Regions from separate parts of the Arthrobacter sp. P1_B11 genome, predicted to be linked through region 3. Evidence: riboswitches for the same ligand, from Rfam matches in the RefSeq annotation. Region 3 holds a riboswitch; each other region holds the start of a gene.
The links. Region 3 has a riboswitch for thiamine pyrophosphate ahead of thiD (bifunctional hydroxymethylpyrimidine kinase/phosphomethylpyrimidine kinase). Riboswitches for the same ligand answer to the same signal wherever they lie in the genome.
Positions count from the first base shown of each region.

Region 1: another riboswitch for thiamine pyrophosphate. It lies ahead of thiO (glycine oxidase ThiO); the one in region 3 lies ahead of thiD (bifunctional hydroxymethylpyrimidine kinase/phosphomethylpyrimidine kinase).
Region 2: another riboswitch for thiamine pyrophosphate. It lies ahead of thiC (phosphomethylpyrimidine synthase ThiC); the one in region 3 lies ahead of thiD (bifunctional hydroxymethylpyrimidine kinase/phosphomethylpyrimidine kinase).

Region 1 covers NZ_JBFTZQ010000001.1:128,564-134,325, forward strand. Annotated here, with positions in the region: gene AC1D14_RS00595 (RNB domain-containing ribonuclease) at 1-928, opposite strand, end outside; gene AC1D14_RS00600 (ferritin-like fold-containing protein) at 970-1,656, shown strand; gene thiE (thiamine phosphate synthase) at 1,653-2,387, opposite strand; TPP riboswitch at 2,415-2,535, shown strand; gene thiO (glycine oxidase ThiO) at 2,528-3,952, shown strand; gene thiS (sulfur carrier protein ThiS) at 3,949-4,185, shown strand; gene AC1D14_RS00620 (thiazole synthase) at 4,191-5,027, shown strand; gene AC1D14_RS00625 (4a-hydroxytetrahydrobiopterin dehydratase) at 5,091-5,756, shown strand.
Region 2 covers NZ_JBFTZQ010000001.1:465,940-471,701, forward strand. Annotated here, with positions in the region: gene ffh (signal recognition particle protein) at 1-295, shown strand, start outside; gene AC1D14_RS02100 (alpha/beta hydrolase) at 351-1,085, shown strand; gene thiC (phosphomethylpyrimidine synthase ThiC) at 1,087-2,901, opposite strand; TPP riboswitch at 2,896-3,003, opposite strand; partial or broken gene AC1D14_RS02110 (amidohydrolase family protein) at 3,093-4,185, shown strand; gene AC1D14_RS02115 (VOC family protein) at 4,254-5,129, shown strand; gene AC1D14_RS02120 (hypothetical protein) at 5,262-5,699, shown strand.
Region 3 covers NZ_JBFTZQ010000031.1:46,422-52,183, reverse strand. Annotated here, with positions in the region: gene AC1D14_RS19370 (Rne/Rng family ribonuclease) at 1-2,927, shown strand, start outside; TPP riboswitch at 3,006-3,103, shown strand; gene thiD (bifunctional hydroxymethylpyrimidine kinase/phosphomethylpyrimidine kinase) at 3,086-4,639, shown strand; gene rplU (50S ribosomal protein L21) at 4,969-5,277, shown strand; gene rpmA (50S ribosomal protein L27) at 5,338-5,601, shown strand; gene obgE (GTPase ObgE) at 5,719-5,762, shown strand, end outside.

The DNA.
Region 1 (5,762 bases), on a different contig from region 3:
GCCGGTGGTCGGTGGGATCCAGCGTCCGCAGGTACTCCCCGTAGCTGACTTTTCCGTCCCACGGCTTGCCCAATGCATCGGTCTGGCGCCTGAAATGGGCGAGCGAGCGTTCGTCTGGGGCCGGCATTGTGCGGAGGACGCCCACTTTGCCGTCGAGCATCAGCGAGGCTGCCGCCATGCCGGTCATCAGGGAGATCTGGGCGTTCCAGTCCTCCACCGGAAGCTGCGGGGCCGCCACAATCCGGTAACCGCCGTCGGGAAGCTGCACGATTTCCTGCTCCGGCATGTTCAGGCTGGCACCGCCGCGGGCCCGCTCGAGCTCGACACGCTTGAGCCCGACTTCGCGAAGGAGCTGCAGGAGCGGGGAGGCGGTTCCCGCATCCAGCTCGGTCTGGACGCCCTTGTAATTGAGCTTCTCACGGCTGCGGACCATCGCCCGCCGCACCAGGGCGGAGACGACCTCGGCCGTTGCGTCGAGTTCGAACTCCCAAACGAACGCCGAACAGAGCTGGCCGGCGAGCAGGCTGCCCGCATTCTCGCTGATGACCTCGGGGTGCAGGGGGATGCGGCCGTCCGGAGCATAGAAGGTCTGGCCGCGGCGGCGGGTTTCGGCGTCGAGGGCGCCGCCGGGCACCACGAAGGACGGCACATCGGCGATGGCGTACAGGATGCGGTAGCCGTCTGCGGATCTTTCGATGAAGAGGGCCTGGTCCAAGTCGGTTGAGGATGGCGGGTCGATGGTCAGGAATTCGACGTCGGTCAAGTCCAGCTCCGGGAGCTGCCGCTGCGCCACAGCCGCCTCGGCCTCCTTGAGCACTTCCAAGGGGAACTGCCCCGGGAGCTCCAGCTCGGTCCGCAGCGCACTCAGGGCCTCCGCCAGGGCATTGGTCTGTTCATGGACGCTGGGGGATAGGCGATGATGTGGCACGAAAATCAGGTTAGCCCGATTTCCGCAGTTAGTCTTGGATTATGGGCACATCCTCGGCTGACACCGCTCGGTACGACCGTTTCGTCGCTGATCTGTTCGGGGTGATGGCATACGGCGAGCTCTCCGCCTTCGAACGGCTGTCGTCGGACGCCCGCTACTCGCCCACGCTCCACGACCGCGCGGTGCTCGGCAGGATTGCCGTCATCGAATTCCAGCACTACGAGCTCGTGAGTGAGAGGCTCGCCGGGATGGGCGTTGACGTCGAGGACGCGATGCTCCCGTTCCAGGCAGCGGTGGACCATTTTCATGAGCGGACGCGGCCCGCGGACTGGTACGAATCCCTGATGAAGGCCTATGTGGTGGACACGGTCTCGGCCGATTTCTACCAGGCCGTGGCCCGCTACGTGGATGCCGGGACCCGGGAGCTTATTCAGCAGATCCAGTCCTCCGAGGAAGCGACGGCGGTCCTCCGCGAGAGGTTGAGGGTGGCCCTTGCCGATGATCCCCGGCTCGCCTCACGGCTGGCGTTGTGGGGACGGCGGCTCCTGGGAGAGGCGCTCACGCAGGCACAGCGCGTGGGCTATGAACACGCCTTCCTGACCGAGCTGATCACTGAAGCGGACAGCGGTGCTGACGACGCCGCGGCCCGGGAGCGGGTGCGCAGCCTCACCTCCGAGCTCGCCGAAAACCATTCCCGGCGGATGGTGCAGCTCGGTCTGAGCGGCTAGTTCAGGCCTGCCACCGGCGCGCCTGCGCCCTTCACTCCGGCGTTCTCCGCTCCCGCATCCAGGGCCTCGAGCAGTTCGGCTGCCGCGGCCTCCGGATCCGGCGCCTCGGTGATAGCCCGGACGACGACGATCCTGCCGGCGCCCGCTGCCGCGACCTGCTCCACGTTGGTGAGGTCGATCCCGCCGATGGCGAACCAGGGCAGCAGCAGGCCGCCGACCCTTTCCTCGTCCGCCGCCCTTACGGCCTCCGCCGCATAGCGGACAAGATCGAGCCCGACGGCGGCCCGGCCGGGTTTGGTGGGGGTGGCCCACACCGGGCCAACGCAGAAATAGTCCAGACCGCTTCGCCCGGGGGAGGCGGCGATCGCGGCATCCACCTGGTCAGGGGTGTGCGTGGACAGCCCGATCACCGTGGCGTCATGCAGCAGCTTCCGTGCGGAGCGCAGCGGCAGGTCCTTCTGGCCGATATGGAACACCGGGGCCCCGGACAGCGACGCAATGTCTGCCCGGTCATTGACGGCCCAGAGCCGGCCATGCCTGTGGGCTGCCTGGCGCACAACTTCCAAGAGTTCGAGTTCCTCGGCCGCCTCGATGGTCTTGTCCCTCAGCTGGATGATATCCACCCCTCCGGCGAAGGCCGCATCAACGAAATCGGTGAAATCGCCGCGCTCCTTGCGGGCATCGGTGCAAAGGTACAGTCGGGCGGTGGTGTGGACATCATGCGCGGTCATGGCAACCAGCCTAGTTCCTCTAAACTGGGCAGGTACCGCGGGAGCCCGCTGCAGCTGTCACAAACGCCGCAGGGCTGAGAGGGCGTAAGAGCCGACCGCTTGACCTGATCCGGTTAGTACCGGCGTAGGGAAGGATTTCCATGCAGCTTGGATCCGGCGGGAGCACTTCCGCCACAAACACTTCTGCCGCGGAACCGCTGCACGCTGACGTTGCCGTCATCGGCGGCGGCGTGATCGGCCACGGGATTGCCTGGGAGGCGAGGCGTTCAGGACGCTCAGTGGTGCTTATTGACGATGCGCCGGGGACGGGGGCCAGCTGGGCCGCTGCGGGAATGCTCGCCCCTGTCAGCGAGCTGCACTACCAGGAGCAGGAACTCCTGGAACTGATGCTCGAATCCTCTGCCAGATGGCCCGATTTCGCCGCGGCGCTCGCCGATGGCGGAGCCGGCAGGGAGACCGGTTATCTTTCGACGCCGACCATCGCCGTCGGTGCGGACCCCGCCGACCGCCGCACCCTGACGGACCTTCGGGAAGTCCAGCAGGCGTGCGGCCTGGTTGTCGCGCCGCTGACCATCCGTGAGGCCCGGTCGCGGGAGCCGCTGCTCAGCCCGGGCATCTCCTGTGCGCTGGACATCCCGGCTGACCACCAGGTTGATCCGCGGATGCTGGTGGCAAGCATCGCAGCTGCGCTGGCCCGCCACGAACCCGGTTCGCGGACGGCCGTTGCCGGTGCAGAAAACGGCTATGAGATCAGGGAAAACGCTGCCGGCCTGCTGTGGGACGGCGGGCAGCGCGAACGGGTCTGCGGCGTCCGGCTGGCGGGCGGCGGCACTGTGCGTGCCGCCGAAACCGTGGTGGCCAACGGACTCGCGGCGGCGTCGCTGGATGGACTGCCGGACGGGCTGAAGCTGCCCCTGCGCCCGGTCTACGGCGACATCCTCAGGCTCCGGGTTCCCGCGCACCTCCGGCCGCTGCTTACGGCCACGGTCCGGGGCATTGTCCGCGGAATACCCGTCTATCTTGTTCCGCGGCAGGACGGAACGGTGGTTATCGGCGCCACCCAGAGGGAGGACGGGCATTCAGCCCCCAGCGCCGGCGGGGTCTACCAGCTCCTCCGCGACGCCCAGGTGCTGGTGCCGGCCGTGGCAGAACTCGAGCTCCTGGAATCGACCGCCAGGGCCCGGCCGGGTACCCCCGACAACGCCCCGTTGCTGGGCCGCGTACCCCTCGGCGGCATTACGGCGGGGCAGGGCAGCACCGTGCGGCACGGAAGCACGGCGGGCCGGGCGGGCACTGCGGCCGACGGGGGGCTGCGGGCAACTGTTGCCGGGCTCATCATCGCCACCGGGTTCTTCCGCCACGGCGTGCTGCTGACGCCAGCCGCAGCCGCCATCTGCCGCGGGCTGATGGACGGCGTGGAGGACAAACGCTGGCACGCCTTCCGTCCGGAGCGGTTTTCGGCCGGGCGCCCCGCCGCGGCGGGCGCAGCCGCCCCGGGCAACGGCACACCGGCCAGCTGCGCAACGGGCACAGTCACATTTGACCGAGACAAGGAACCAGCATGAACATCACACTGAACGGCAACCAACACGCAGTGGGCGCAGGCGCCTCCGTGACAACTCTGGTCAGCAACGTCACCGGGCGGACACTGGCTGCAAACGGGCAGGCGGCCGACGGCCAGCGGCTTGGCGTGGCCGTGGCCCGCAATTCGGAGGTTGTGCCAAGGAGCCAGTGGAACAGCACGGCGCTCGCCGAGGGCGATGAAATCGAACTCGTCACGGCAGTTCAGGGAGGATGAGGACGATGACTGAAACAACGACAGCGGCGACCGGCACGACTGATAAGGCGACGGGCAGGGCGGGGTTCAAGGCAGACCCCCTGGTCATCGACGGCGTGGAGCTGACCTCGCGGCTGATCATGGGCACCGGCGGGGCTCCGAGCCTGGACGGACTGGGCGCGGCGCTCCTGGCCTCCGGCACCGAACTGACCACGGTGGCCATGCGCCGCTATTCGCCCGCCGAAACCGGATCCCTGTTCCAGCTGCTCCTTGACCACAACATCCGTGTGCTGCCGAACACGGCCGGCTGCTTCACGGCACGCGACGCCGTGATGACGGCGGAACTCGCCCGCGAGGCCCTGGAAACGGACTGGGTCAAACTCGAAGTCATCGCCGATGAGCACACTCTCCTGCCGGACGCGGTGGAACTCGTGGATGCCACCGAACAGCTCGTCAGCCGCGGCTTCAAAGTCTTCGCCTACACGAACGACGATCCGGTCCTGGCGCTGCGCCTTGAAAACCTGGGTGCGGCGGCCGTCATGCCGCTGGGATCGCCGATCGGCACCGGCCTGGGAATCTTGAATCCCCACAACATCGAGCTGATCGTGTCCCGCGCCTCCGTCCCGGTGGTGCTGGACGCCGGCATCGGCACAGCCTCCGATGCCGCACTGGCCATGGAGCTGGGCTGCGACGCCGTGCTCCTGGCCACCGCCGTGACCCGGGCGCAGAACCCGGCCCTGATGGGGGAGGCCTTCAAACACGCGGTTATCGCCGGTAGGCTGGCGAAAGCGGCCGGGCGGATCCCGCGCCGCGAGCATGCCTTGGCGTCATCGGCCATGGAAGGCCGGGCGGAGTTCCTCTAACCCGGATCACCGCGGCCCGTCCGGCGGGCAGGCTTAGCCCGTAACCTCGCCAAGGAGTCAGCAGTGGCCGCCACGGACGACATCCTCACCCGCCCCCAGATCGACGAGGCCCTCGGGGGCCTGCCGGACTGGCGTTACCGGCTCGGCGGACTGGTCACCGTCTATAAGACGCCGACGGCGGCCGGCGCGCTTGAGCTGATTGCCGCCGTCGGGCGCCTTGCGGAAGAACGCAACCACCATCCGGACCTGGACTGGCGCTACAACCGCGTGTTCATCCGGTTCAGTTCCCATGACGCCGGAACGGAGGTGACGGCACGCGACGTCGGCGCCGCGGCCGCGGTCAGCGAGGCAGCCGCAGCGGCGGGTGCCCAGGCGGAGCCGGGACTGTACCGCACAGTGGATATTGGGATCGATACGGCGGCCGCAACAGAGATATCGGAGGTCTGGCGCGTTGCCCTGGGCTATAAGAAGGGCCGGTTCGGCGATCTTGTGGACCCTTACGGCCGCGGTCCGGGTCTGTGGTTCCAGGAAACGGATACCCCGAATGACAACCGCCTCCATCTGGACATCCACCGGTCCAAGGCTGAATCCGCGCCCGTCCTGGACAAGACCGCGGCAACCGGCGCGTTAATGAACAGTGACCACGCACCCATGTGGGTGGTGGTCACTGACGCTCAGGGTAACCGGTTGTGCCTGTGCACCGAGGAAGGCCACGGACCGGATCTTTGAGCCAGC
Region 2 (5,762 bases), on a different contig from region 3:
GGCCCAGAAGATGATGAAGAAGATGGCCCAGGGCGGCGGCATGCCGGGCATGCCCGGAATGCCGGGAATGGGGGCCGGCGGCGGTGCCCGCAAGGGTGCCAAGAATGCACCCAAGAAGAAGGCACGTTCGGGCAACCCCGCCAAGGCGGCACAGGAACTCCGTGACGCAGAGGCCCGGCGCGCCAGCGCGGCCAAGGCGCTGCCCACGGGCGCTGCCTTCGGCCAGCAGGGCGGCGACTTCGACCCGTCCGAGCTGAACCTGCCGAAGGGCTTCGACAAGTTCCTCGGCAAATAGGCGCACTGTCATGTCGGCCCGCGCCGATGTCGGGCCTCTGCCATAAGGTTGGGTCATGTTTAAGCAGCGGGTAGTGTTCGTCCACGGGGCCGGGAGCTTCGGCTCCGCCGCCTGGCCGCGCCAGCACGGCATGGCCCTGCAGTATGACGCCCTTTTCCTGCGGCGGCACGGCTTCGACGCCGAAGCGGAACCGCTGGAGACGGACTTCGCCGAGGACGCCCAAATCGTGCTTCGGTCGCTGGCCGATGACGGCCGGGGCGCTGCCGGAGGCCACGTGGTGGCGCACTCCCAAGGGGCCATCGCAGCGATGATGGCCGCCGTCGAACGCCCGGACCTCGTGTTCTCGCTGACGCTCGTGGAGCCCGCCTGCTTGTCGCTGACCGCGGAACTGCCGGCCACGGCGGCCCACCGGGCGTTGATGGAGCCCCTGTTCGAGGTCCGGCACCAGCTCGGCGACGACGACTACGAGCGGGAGTTTGTGCGGCGTGCCTTCGCTGCGGAAGCGCCCGGCCCGAGCACGCCGGAAGCGAGGCGTGCCGCCAGGCGACTGCGGCTGCAGGCACCTCCCTGGCAGGCCCCGTTGCAGATCGTTCCGGGCGTCCCTACTCTGGTCCTCACCGGCGGTTGGGAACCCCTCTATGAGGAGATTGCCGGGTACCTCAGGGAGACCGGCGCCCTGCACCGCACTGCCGCGGGCGGGCACCGGCCCCAGGATTCCCCCGAGGGTGACCGTTTTATCCGGTCATTTGTTGCCGAGGTCGGCCGGCGGCGACAGCCCCGGGCGTCCTGATTTAGCGGGTTGTTTCCGGAAGCTTGAGCTCCGGCAGATAGACCTTTCCGCCGGCGGCCAGGAACTCCTGGCTCTTTTCACGCATTCCTTCGGCCATCTCGGCAAGTGCCGCCTGCGCTTCGGCCGAGCCGTACTCGTTCCGGATGTCCTGGCTGATGCGCATGGAGCAGAACTTGGGCCCGCACATGGAGCAGAAGTGTGCGGTCTTGGCAGGCTCGGCCGGCAGCGTCTCGTCGTGGAAGGCCTCTGCCGTTACCGGGTCAAGGGACAGGGCGAACTGGTCCCGCCAGCGGAACTCGAAGCGCGCCTTGGACAGGGCGTCGTCCCTCTCATTGGCGCCGGGGTGGCCCTTGGCGAGGTCTGCGGCGTGGGCGGCGATCTTGTAGGTGATCACGCCGGTCTTCACGTCGTCCTTGTTGGGCAGCCCCAGGTGTTCCTTGGGCGTCACATAGCAGAGCATGGCCGTACCGTAGCGGGCGATCTCCGTGGCACCGATGGCGGAGGTGATGTGGTCGTAGCCGGGCGCCACGTCCGTGACCAGCGGGCCGAGGGTATAGAACGGAGCGCCCTTGCACAGCTCCTGCTGGCGCTCGACGTTCTCGCGCACCAGGTGGAACGGGACGTGGCCTGGGCCTTCAACCATCACCTGGACGTCGTATTCCCAGGCACGCTGGGTCAGCTCCGCCAGGGTGTCCAGTTCGGCGAACTGTGCGGCGTCGTTGGCATCGGCGGTTGCGCCCGGCCGGAGGCCGTCGCCGAGCGAAAAGGAGACGTCGTACTTGGCGAAGATCTCGCACAGCTCGTCAAAGTGCGTGTAAAGGAAGTTCTCCTGGTGGTGTGCGAGGCACCAGCCGGCCATGATGGACCCGCCGCGGGACACGATGCCCGTGACGCGGTTGGCGGTCAGCGGGACGTAGCGCAGCAGCACTCCGGCGTGGATGGTCATGTAGTCCACACCCTGCTCGCACTGCTCAATCACGGTGTCCCGGAAGATCTCCCACGTCAGGGCATTGGCCTCACCGTTGACCTTCTCCAGCGCCTGGTAGATCGGAACGGTGCCGATAGGGACGGGGGAGTTGCGGATCAGCCATTCGCGGGTGGTGTGGATGTCATCGCCGGTGGACAGGTCCATCACGGTATCCGCGCCCCACTGGGTGGCCCACTGCAGCTTGTCCACTTCCTCTGCAATCGAACTGGTTACAGCCGAGTTGCCGATGTTGGCGTTGATCTTTACCAGGAACGCCTTGCCGATGATCATGGGTTCGGACTCGGGGTGGTTTATGTTGTTGGGGATGATGGCACGGCCTGCAGCCACCTCGCTGCGCACCAGTTCAACGTCGCAGTTCTCGCGGAGTGCCACGAAGCGCATTTCCGGGGTGAGGACGCCCTGCCGGGCATAGTGCATCTGGGTCACCGTCTTGCCCCCGACGGCGCGGCGGGGCACCGGCTGCGCTCCCTTCCACTCCGCGGAAGCTGCGCCGCGACGTACAGCCGACCTGCCGTCGTCGAGCAGGTTCCGCTGCCGGCCGCCGTACGGCTCCGTGTCCCCGCGTGCTTCAATCCATTCCGAGCGGAACGGGGCGAGGCCCACTACCGGGTCGCTGCCCGGACCCGCAGTCCGGTAGACCCGCAGCGGCTCGTTCTGCTCCCCGTTGGGAGACGGCTCCAGGGCGATTTCCGTGACCGGGACGCGCAGGCCTTCCCCCTCGATGTAAGCCAGTGAGTGCGACTTCAGCGACTGGGTGGTCTGCTGGCCAGCTTCGTTATGGGCCGCCTCGTTTTGGGCAGGGCTCAGCCGTGTTTTCTGGGTGTTCATTTACTGCTCACTTCCTTCGCCGGCATTACCCGGACAGGTTCAACGGTCGCAGGCTGCGCTAGCCCGATCTCAGCCCCTGCAGGGGCACCCGTGTGGTCGTAGACGAAGCTACCACAGGGCGGCAGGCGGGTGCCGCATCCGTGCCGGGTGTGACACACGCCGGGCCGGGCCGTACGGATTACGCTTGAGCCATGGCGCCCATCATCGAATTCAGCGGGACCGCGCTTACCGGCCCGGACCAGGAGCGGGCAGGCCTTTGGGCCGTGGACGGTCGGCTGACCTTCCGCCGCCCGGCAGTCGTCCCGGACGCAGTACTTGACGGCTGGGTGCTGCCCGGCTTCGTGGATGCCCACTGCCACATCGGGCTGGGGCCCGGAGGCGCCGTGGACGACGACACCGCCTATGCCCAGGCGATGACTGACCGCGACGCCGGCACGCTGCTCGTCCGGGACGCAGGCGCGGCCAGCGATACCCGCTGGCTCCAGCGCAGCCCGGAAGCGCCGAGGATCATCCGGGCCGGGCGGCACATCGCCCGGACAGGCCGCTATCTGAGGAATTTCGCCGTCGAAGTGGAGCCGGAGGGCCTTGTCGAGGCGGTCCGCAAGCAGGCGCGTTCCGGCGATGGCTGGGTCAAGCTGGTGGGGGACTGGATCGACCGCGACGCCGGCGACCTCGCGCCGTCGTTTCCCGCCTCGGCGGTACGGGACGCCGTCAGCGCCGCCCACGATGAGGGCGCCAGGGTCACTGCACACTGCTTCGCCGAAGACACGCTCGACGACGTGCTGGACGCCGGAATCGACTGCATCGAACATGCCACGGGACTTCTGCCGCGGCACATTCCCAGGCTGGTCGAGCAGCACGTGTCGATCGTTCCCACACTGATCAACATCGCGACGTTCCCGGATATCGCTGCCCAGGCCGAACCCAAGTTTCCGCGCTACGCGGCCCACATGCGGGCCCTGTGGGAAGGCCGGAATGAACGGATCCTGGAAGCGCACGAAGCCGGGGTGCAGGTTTTCGCTGGAACGGACGCGGGCAGCGTGATCCGGCACGGCCGGATAGCTGACGAGATCCTGGCCCTCCACGCCGCAGGCCTTCCGGCGGCTGCTGCCCTGGACGCCGCCTGTTGGGGTGCCCGCCGGTGGCTGGGAGCGGAGGGCCTGGCCGAAGGGGCAAGTGCCGACGTGGTGTTGCACTGAGGACCCCCGCGAGGTGCCCGGAACCATCAGGGATCTCAGGGGCATAGTTCTGCGGGGACGCGTTGTCCGTTTAGGAATAAATTGAAGCTTCAAGTAATTTAGATATGTAGAGACCATCGAAATCCGGTGGCCAGGGAGTCCGGGAGTACTCAAATGACACCAGCAGCCAGCAGCCAGGATCTTCTTCCTGCCGATCTCACCATGGGCACTGTGATGCTCAAAGTGGGGGACATGAACCTCATGACCGACTACTACCAGCGGGCGCTCGGCCTCGACGTCGTGGCGGAGCAGGACGGCGGCCTTTACCTTGGCAGGCTTAAGACGCCGCTGGTTCATCTCGCTCCCGCCCCGGGCCTGAATATTCCGGGCCGGGGAGAAGCCGGCCTCTTCCACACGGCACTCCTGTTCGACAATCAGGAGGCACTGGCAGCCACCGTGGCCACCGCGGCGCAGTACGAGCCGCAGTCCTTCACGGGAAGCGCCGACCACCTGGTCAGCGAGGCTTTCTACTTCAGTGATCCGGAAGGCAACGGCATCGAACTCTACTGGGACCGCCCCCGCGATGCTTGGTCTTGGGACGGCAAGAATGTAGTCATGGACAGCCTTGCGCTGCCGCCGCAGAAGTACCTGCAGGACCACCTGACCCAGGGTGCGGTGGAGGGCCAGCGCGGCACGGAGGCAGGGGTGGGTCACGTCCACCTGCAGGTTGGCGACGTCCAGTCGGCCCACGACTTCTACGTTGGCACCCTCGGATTCGAGAAGACGGCAGGCTGGCACGGCCAGGCCCTGTTCGTCTCCGCCGGAGGCTACCACCACCACATGGCCATGAACGTCTGGAACAGCCGCGGCGCAGGTCCCCGGCGGGACACCCTGGGCCTGGGCGAAGTCCTCATCGAAGTCCCGGCCGGCGACGACGTCGGAGCGCTCGCCGACCGCCTAAAGGTCGCCGGAGTCGCTGCCCACCACACCGGGGCGGAGCTTCGGTTCCAGGACCCGTGGCGCAACCGCATTCGTGTCGCCGTGCGCTGAGCGCGCAGTACGCCGAAACCATCGTCGGCTGAATCCACGCGGCGGGTGTGGGTTAGGCTGATTTCGACCATCCCCGGGCGGCCGCCGCTGCCGCCTGGGGACCCCGCCGTCGACGGAACGAGGACGATGTCCATGGGCTTCACCGAAATGTTTGTTGCCACCCACAGTGAAGCCCTCAAGCGCGCCGCTGCACTTGGCGCCGGCGCCTCCGCGTCCGCCGGGGGCGTCCGGATTCCCGGGATCAGCGACTTTGAAATTGAACAGCTTGGTGATCTCGCCGGCACGGCCGTGCACGCAGCGGGTGCCGACTATGAACTCGCCATGGTGGACGTGGCCAGCGACGCGCTGCTCGGAGTGCCGCCGGCCATGGTCCGTGCGCTCGCCGAACTGCTCAGCTATGAATCCGAAGGGGAGGGCAACGTCCTGGACGATGTTGCCGAGAAGTGGGCGGCCGAGGACGACATGCCCTTTGGCGCGGACGAGGCGCGGAAGTACGTCCAGCAGCTGGCAGAACTCGCCGGAAGCGTCGACGAGAACAGCCGGACCGGCCTCTACGTGCGGTCTTCCTGACCGACCGCAGGCACCGGGCACGCCAGCGCGGTCACGCCGGCGGGAGCGCCTTTTAGCCCCCAG
Region 3 (5,762 bases):
TGCGCCGCCGCCGCGCCACCAAACCCAAGGCCGTGGAACCCGAGACCGTCGCCCCTCAGACCGCGGAAGCGGCGGCTGAACCCGCCGCCGCGGCCGAAGCTCCGGCGTCCGAAACACGGGTTGAAGAAACACCCGTCACGGAAATACAGGCTGAGGCTGCAGCCGCCGCGGCGACCCCGGAAGCCGAGGCCGCAGAGGCCGAGGAGGCACCGTCGCAGGCCGCTCCTGCCGGTTCGCTCTTCCTGGAGCCCGCGTCGGTCACATCGATCATTTTCCAGGCTCCTGACCTGAACACAGTGATCCGCCCCGCAGCGGCGCCCGCTGCAGCGGAGGAAACTGACGCCGAAAGCGGCGAGGACGGTGACCTGGAGGACGACGGCGGACGCCGCCGCCGTCGCAGCCGCGGACGCCGCGGCCGGAGCCGCAGTGAAATCACCGACCGCGACGACGCCGAAGGCGACTCCGAAGGAGCCGACGCAGCCGACGACACCGACGAAGAGAACGCCGGCCAGCCCGAAGAAGGCGTGACCTCACGCCGGCGCCGCCGCCGCCGCCGCGGTGACCAGGACCTTGAGCTCACCGGCGGGGGAGATGACGATCCCCCCAACACCGTGACCCGTGTCCGCGCTCCACGTGTCCCCAGTGAACCCGCCGTCAACAACCGCGTAACCAGCGTCAAGGGCTCCACCAGGCTGGAAGCGAAGAAGCAGCGCCGCCGCGAATCCCGCGACACCGGCCGCCGCCGCACCGTCATCACAGAGGCCGAGTTCCTTGCCCGCCGCGAATCCGTGGACCGCCAAATGATCGTGCGCCAGCGCGACGACAGAATCCAGATCGGCGTCCTCGAAGACGGCGTGCTGGCCGAGCACTTCGTGTCCAAGACGCAGCAGGACTCCCTCATCGGCAACGTCTACCTGGGCAAGGTCCAGAACGTGCTGCCGTCCATGGAAGCCGCCTTCGTCGACATTGGACGCGGCCGCAACGCCGTGCTCTACGCCGGTGAAGTGAACTGGGAGGCCGTCAACCTCGAAGGCAAGCAGCGCCGGATCGAGAACGCCCTGAAGTCCGGGGATGCCGTCCTGGTCCAGGTCACCAAGGATCCCGTGGGCCACAAGGGCGCACGCCTCACCAGTCAGATCTCCCTGCCCGGACGCTACCTTGTGTACGTGCCCGGCGGCTCCATGACGGGCATCTCCCGCAAGCTGCCCGACGTCGAACGCAACCGCCTCAAGCGCATCCTCAAGGACCGCCTGCCGGAAAATGCCGGCGTGATCGTCCGCACCGCGGCCGAAGGTGCGTCCGAGGAAGAGCTCACCCACGACATCAACCGCCTCCGGGCGCAGTGGGAGGGCATCGAGAGCCAGTCCAGCTCCACGAAGGTCCTCGCCCCGGAACTGCTCTACGGCGAACCGGACCTGACGATCAAGGTGGTCCGCGACGTCTTCAACGAGGACTTCTCGAAGCTGATCGTTTCCGGCGAGGAAGCGTGGGACACCATCGAGGCCTACGTCACCTATGTGGCACCCGACCTGGTGGGCCGGCTGGAGAAGTGGACCAAGGACACCGACATCTTCGCGGCGTGGCGGATCGACGAGCAGATCCACAAGGCGCTGGACCGCAAGGTGTTCCTGCCGTCCGGCGGTTCCCTCGTGATTGACCGCACCGAAGCCATGACCGTGGTTGACGTCAACACCGGCAAGTTCACCGGCAGCGGCGGCAACCTGGAAGAGACGGTCACCAAGAACAACCTGGAGGCGGCCGAGGAAGTCGTCCGGCAGCTCCGACTCCGCGACATCGGCGGCATCATCGTGATCGACTTCATCGACATGGTGCTCGAATCCAACCGCGACCTCGTGCTGCGCCGCATGGTTGAGTGCCTCGGCCGCGACCGGACCAAGCACCAGGTCGCGGAGGTGACCTCGCTGGGACTCGTGCAGATGACGCGCAAACGGATGGGCACCGGGCTGCTGGAAGTCTTCGGCGAGCAGTGCGAGGCGTGCGCCGGCCGCGGCATCGTCACCCACGACGAGCCGGTCGAGCACCGCCGGGCCAATGTCGTTGCCGCCGAGCACCACATCCCTCGAGCGGAGCACCAGCCCGCCGTGCGCCCGGAGCGAAAGAGCCGCCGCCGCGGTAAGGGCGGCCAGGTTCCGGCCGAGTCCGCGCCTACTGCTCCCGCCGCTGTCCATCACGAGCCAAACGAGGCCGAGCGCCATGCCAAGGCCGAAGCCACCCGGGCGGCCCTCGCCAACATAGCGGCAGCGGCACACGCAGCCCACCTGCATGAGGATGCCGCCCACCACGGTGTCTCCGGCGATGCGGCGCGGCCTGCTCCCGTGCCGGCGGCCTCCGCTCCGGAGAGCCCGGCAGTGCACCGCAGCCCGGAGACGGAAAGCATTTCCGGCCGTCCCGGCGCCGTGCTGACGTTCGGGGGCGAGAAGGTGGTGCTTCCCTTCGTCGAGCACGCCGACGAGCTGGCATCCGAAACGCCTGCCCTGACCCTGGACCGGCTTGAGGAAGCCTTCGCGCACCTTGGCGAGCCTGCTGCTCCCGCTGCGGAGGAGCCGACGGCGGCCCCGGTACCTGCTGTTGTTGATCCGGCTGCAGCCGGCCCTGCCACTGCGGTAGCTGCCCCGGCGCGAACCGGGGCGAGTCCCGCTCCGGCGGTTGCGGAGAACGACGCCGACCGGTTCGCGGATCACTCGGCCGTGCAGACCCGGGCCCGACGTCCGCGCCGGAACCGCAGCGCAAGCCGTGCGCAGGGCGCAGCCAACGAGACGTCCGTGGAACACCATGAGACGGCGCCGGCAGCAGTGGCCGGACACTCGCATGAGGCCAAGGCTCCGGAAGCGGAGAAGGTGGCTGCCGCCAAGCCGGCCAGCGAGCCGATCATTCTTGGCGTAGGCGTACCCGCGTCTGAGCTCTGAGTCGACTCCCTTCCAACGGGCCGGTGCTGCAATCGCAGCACCGGCCCGTTGGGTTTTGGGAGTAAGCCGCTAGGCTGGGGGACTGACACGGGGTGCCGAGCAAAGTGCCGGCTGAGATCCAAACCCGTTGAACCTGACCGGTTAGCACCGGCGAAGGGATGTCTCCTTTGTCCTCAGCATCTGTCCTGCCTCCCGCGGTTGATTCCTCCGTTGCCGCCTTCAAATTCTCCCCGCGCACCGGCCGGGACATTCCCCGGGTCTTGGCGATCGCCGGCTCGGACCCTTCAGGAGGCGCCGGCGTCCAGGCGGACCTGAAGAGCATCGCGGCCAACGGAGGCTATGGAATGGCCGCCATCACGGCGCTGACCGCGCAGAACACCCGCGGCGTCAGTGCCGTCCACGTTCCGCCGGCGGATTTCCTCACCGCGCAGCTGTCAGCGGTCAGCGACGACATCACTGTGGACGCCGTGAAGATCGGGATGCTGGGCGACGAAAAGGTGATCACCGCGGTCCGCAGCTGGCTGGAGAAGGTCCGTCCCGGCGTCGTGGTTCTTGACCCGGTCATGGTGGCAACGAGCGGGGACCGGCTCCTGCGGGAGTCCGCCGAGTCTGCACTTCGGGCACTTCTGCCGCTGGCCGACCTGATCACGCCCAACCTTGCCGAGCTGGGCATGCTGCTCGGGGAACCGGAAGCCGCCACCTGGTCCGACGCGCTCGAGCAGGGAAAACGGTTGTCGGCCGAAACCGGGGCCACAGTCCTGGTCAAGGGAGGGCATCTGGACGGTGCTGATTGCCCGGACGCCCTCGTGAACACCGGTGGTGTGCTGTCGGCTGACGTCGTGGTGGTGGACGGCGAGCGGGTTCCGACGCGCAACAGCCACGGCACAGGGTGCTCGCTGTCCTCAGCCATGGCTACGGTGCAGGCGCGCTTAGGGGACTGGGAGCTGTCCTTGCGTACCGTCAAGCCGTGGCTTGAGGGGGCCCTCCGCACGTCCGGGAGGCTCGACGTGGGGCACGGTAACGGACCTGTCCACCACTTCCACCACCTGACGGTGGCGGGCGAAGGCAGCTATGCCGGGATGCTCCACGCCGAAGCCGCACCCGACCTGGAAGCGATCTACGGCCTGGGCTTCATCCGCGGCCTGGTGGAAGGCACCCTGTCGGAAAACGAGTTTGCGTACTACCTCGCCCAGGATGCCATCTACCTCAACGGGTATTCACGCGTCCTGGCGCGGGCCAGCGCCCTTGCCCCCACCGAGGCCGAGCAGCTCTTTTGGGCGCGTTCCGCGCAGCAGTGCCTCGAAGTCGAGTCGGAGCTGCACCGCAGCTGGCTCAGCACCCGGAGGGTGCGGGCGGAGCTGGGCCCGGTCACCAAGGCATATGTGGACCACCTGCTGGCTGCGTCGGCATCCGGAAGCTATGCCGTGCTGGTGGCGGCGGTGCTTCCGTGCTTCTGGCTCTATGCCGACGTCGGGGCGAGCCTCCACGCCGAATTTGCGGCGGCGGGCGCCCCGGAAGAGCATCCGTACGCGGAGTGGCTGCGCACCTACGCCGACGAGGACTTCGCCGCGGCCACCCGGCAGGCCATCGGGATCACCGATGCCGCCGGGCGCGCGGCGTCTGACTGGGAACGCACCCAGATGCTCACGGCCTTCCGGCAGTCCTGCCGCTACGAAGTGGATTTCTTCGACGCGCCACGCCGCCACGGCTGAGTGGCGGCGGGCGCGGCAGCCGGTACGATAGATGCGCACGGTTACGGCAGGCGGTGCGGCAGCCCTTGTGGCGCCTATCACGGACAGCCCGCCGAAACCAGCCTCATTTGCGGCCGAAGGCGAAATTAGCGTAGTCTAGATCTTCGGTGCTTACGCCAACACTTGGGTTATGACCCCGGAACGATCCAATCGGAATTGTTCTTGGGATAGCTCACGGGTTCCCCCGGGGAATCCACGGCGTTGAGGCACAGCGAGAGCCAGGCCAAACAATTGGACCCAGGTTCCGCACGCAAATTTAGTAATAAACGTCGAGAGAAGTGAGTTCCCAAGTGGTGTACGCGATTGTCCGCGCAGGCGGCCGCCAAGAGAAGGTTTCCGTTGGAGACTTCGTTACCCTGAACCGCGTCGCCGGTGGAGCTGGCAGCACCATTGAGCTGCCCGCACTGCTCCTGGTAGACGGTGACAAGGTCACCTCCGCAGCTGCGGACCTGGCCAAGGTAACTGTTACGGCTGAGATCCTTGAGGACCTTCGTGGTCCGAAGATCGTCATCCAGAAGTTCAAGAACAAGACCGGTTACAAGAAGCGCCAGGGTCACCGTCAGGAACTGACCAAGGTCAAGATCACCGGTATCAAGTAACCACTGGTTACTGTTCAGGTTTTCAGCAGATTCCCCAGAATTTAAAGGCAGGCATTCCAAATGGCACATAAAAAAGGCGCGAGCTCCACTCGCAACGGTCGTGACTCCAACGCCCAGTACCTCGGCGTCAAGCGCTTCGGCGGCCAGGTAGTTTCCGCAGGCGAGATCATCGTCCGCCAGCGTGGAACCCACTTCCACCCCGGCGCAGGCGTTGGCCGTGGCGGCGACGACACCCTGTTCGCACTGCAGGCCGGCGCTGTCGAATTCGGCACCCGCCGCGGCCGTCGAGTCGTGAACATCGTTGCTGCTGCAGCTGCAGAGTAACAACAGGATCTGAACCGGTGGAGCGGGCCATGATGGCCCGCTCCACCGTTCTTTTAACCGCATTACAATCAATTTGGGTGTCCAAGACAGTCAGATTAAGCACAGAGGAGATTCACCGTGGCGAGCTTTGTAGACCGGGTAGTACTGCACGTATCCGGCGG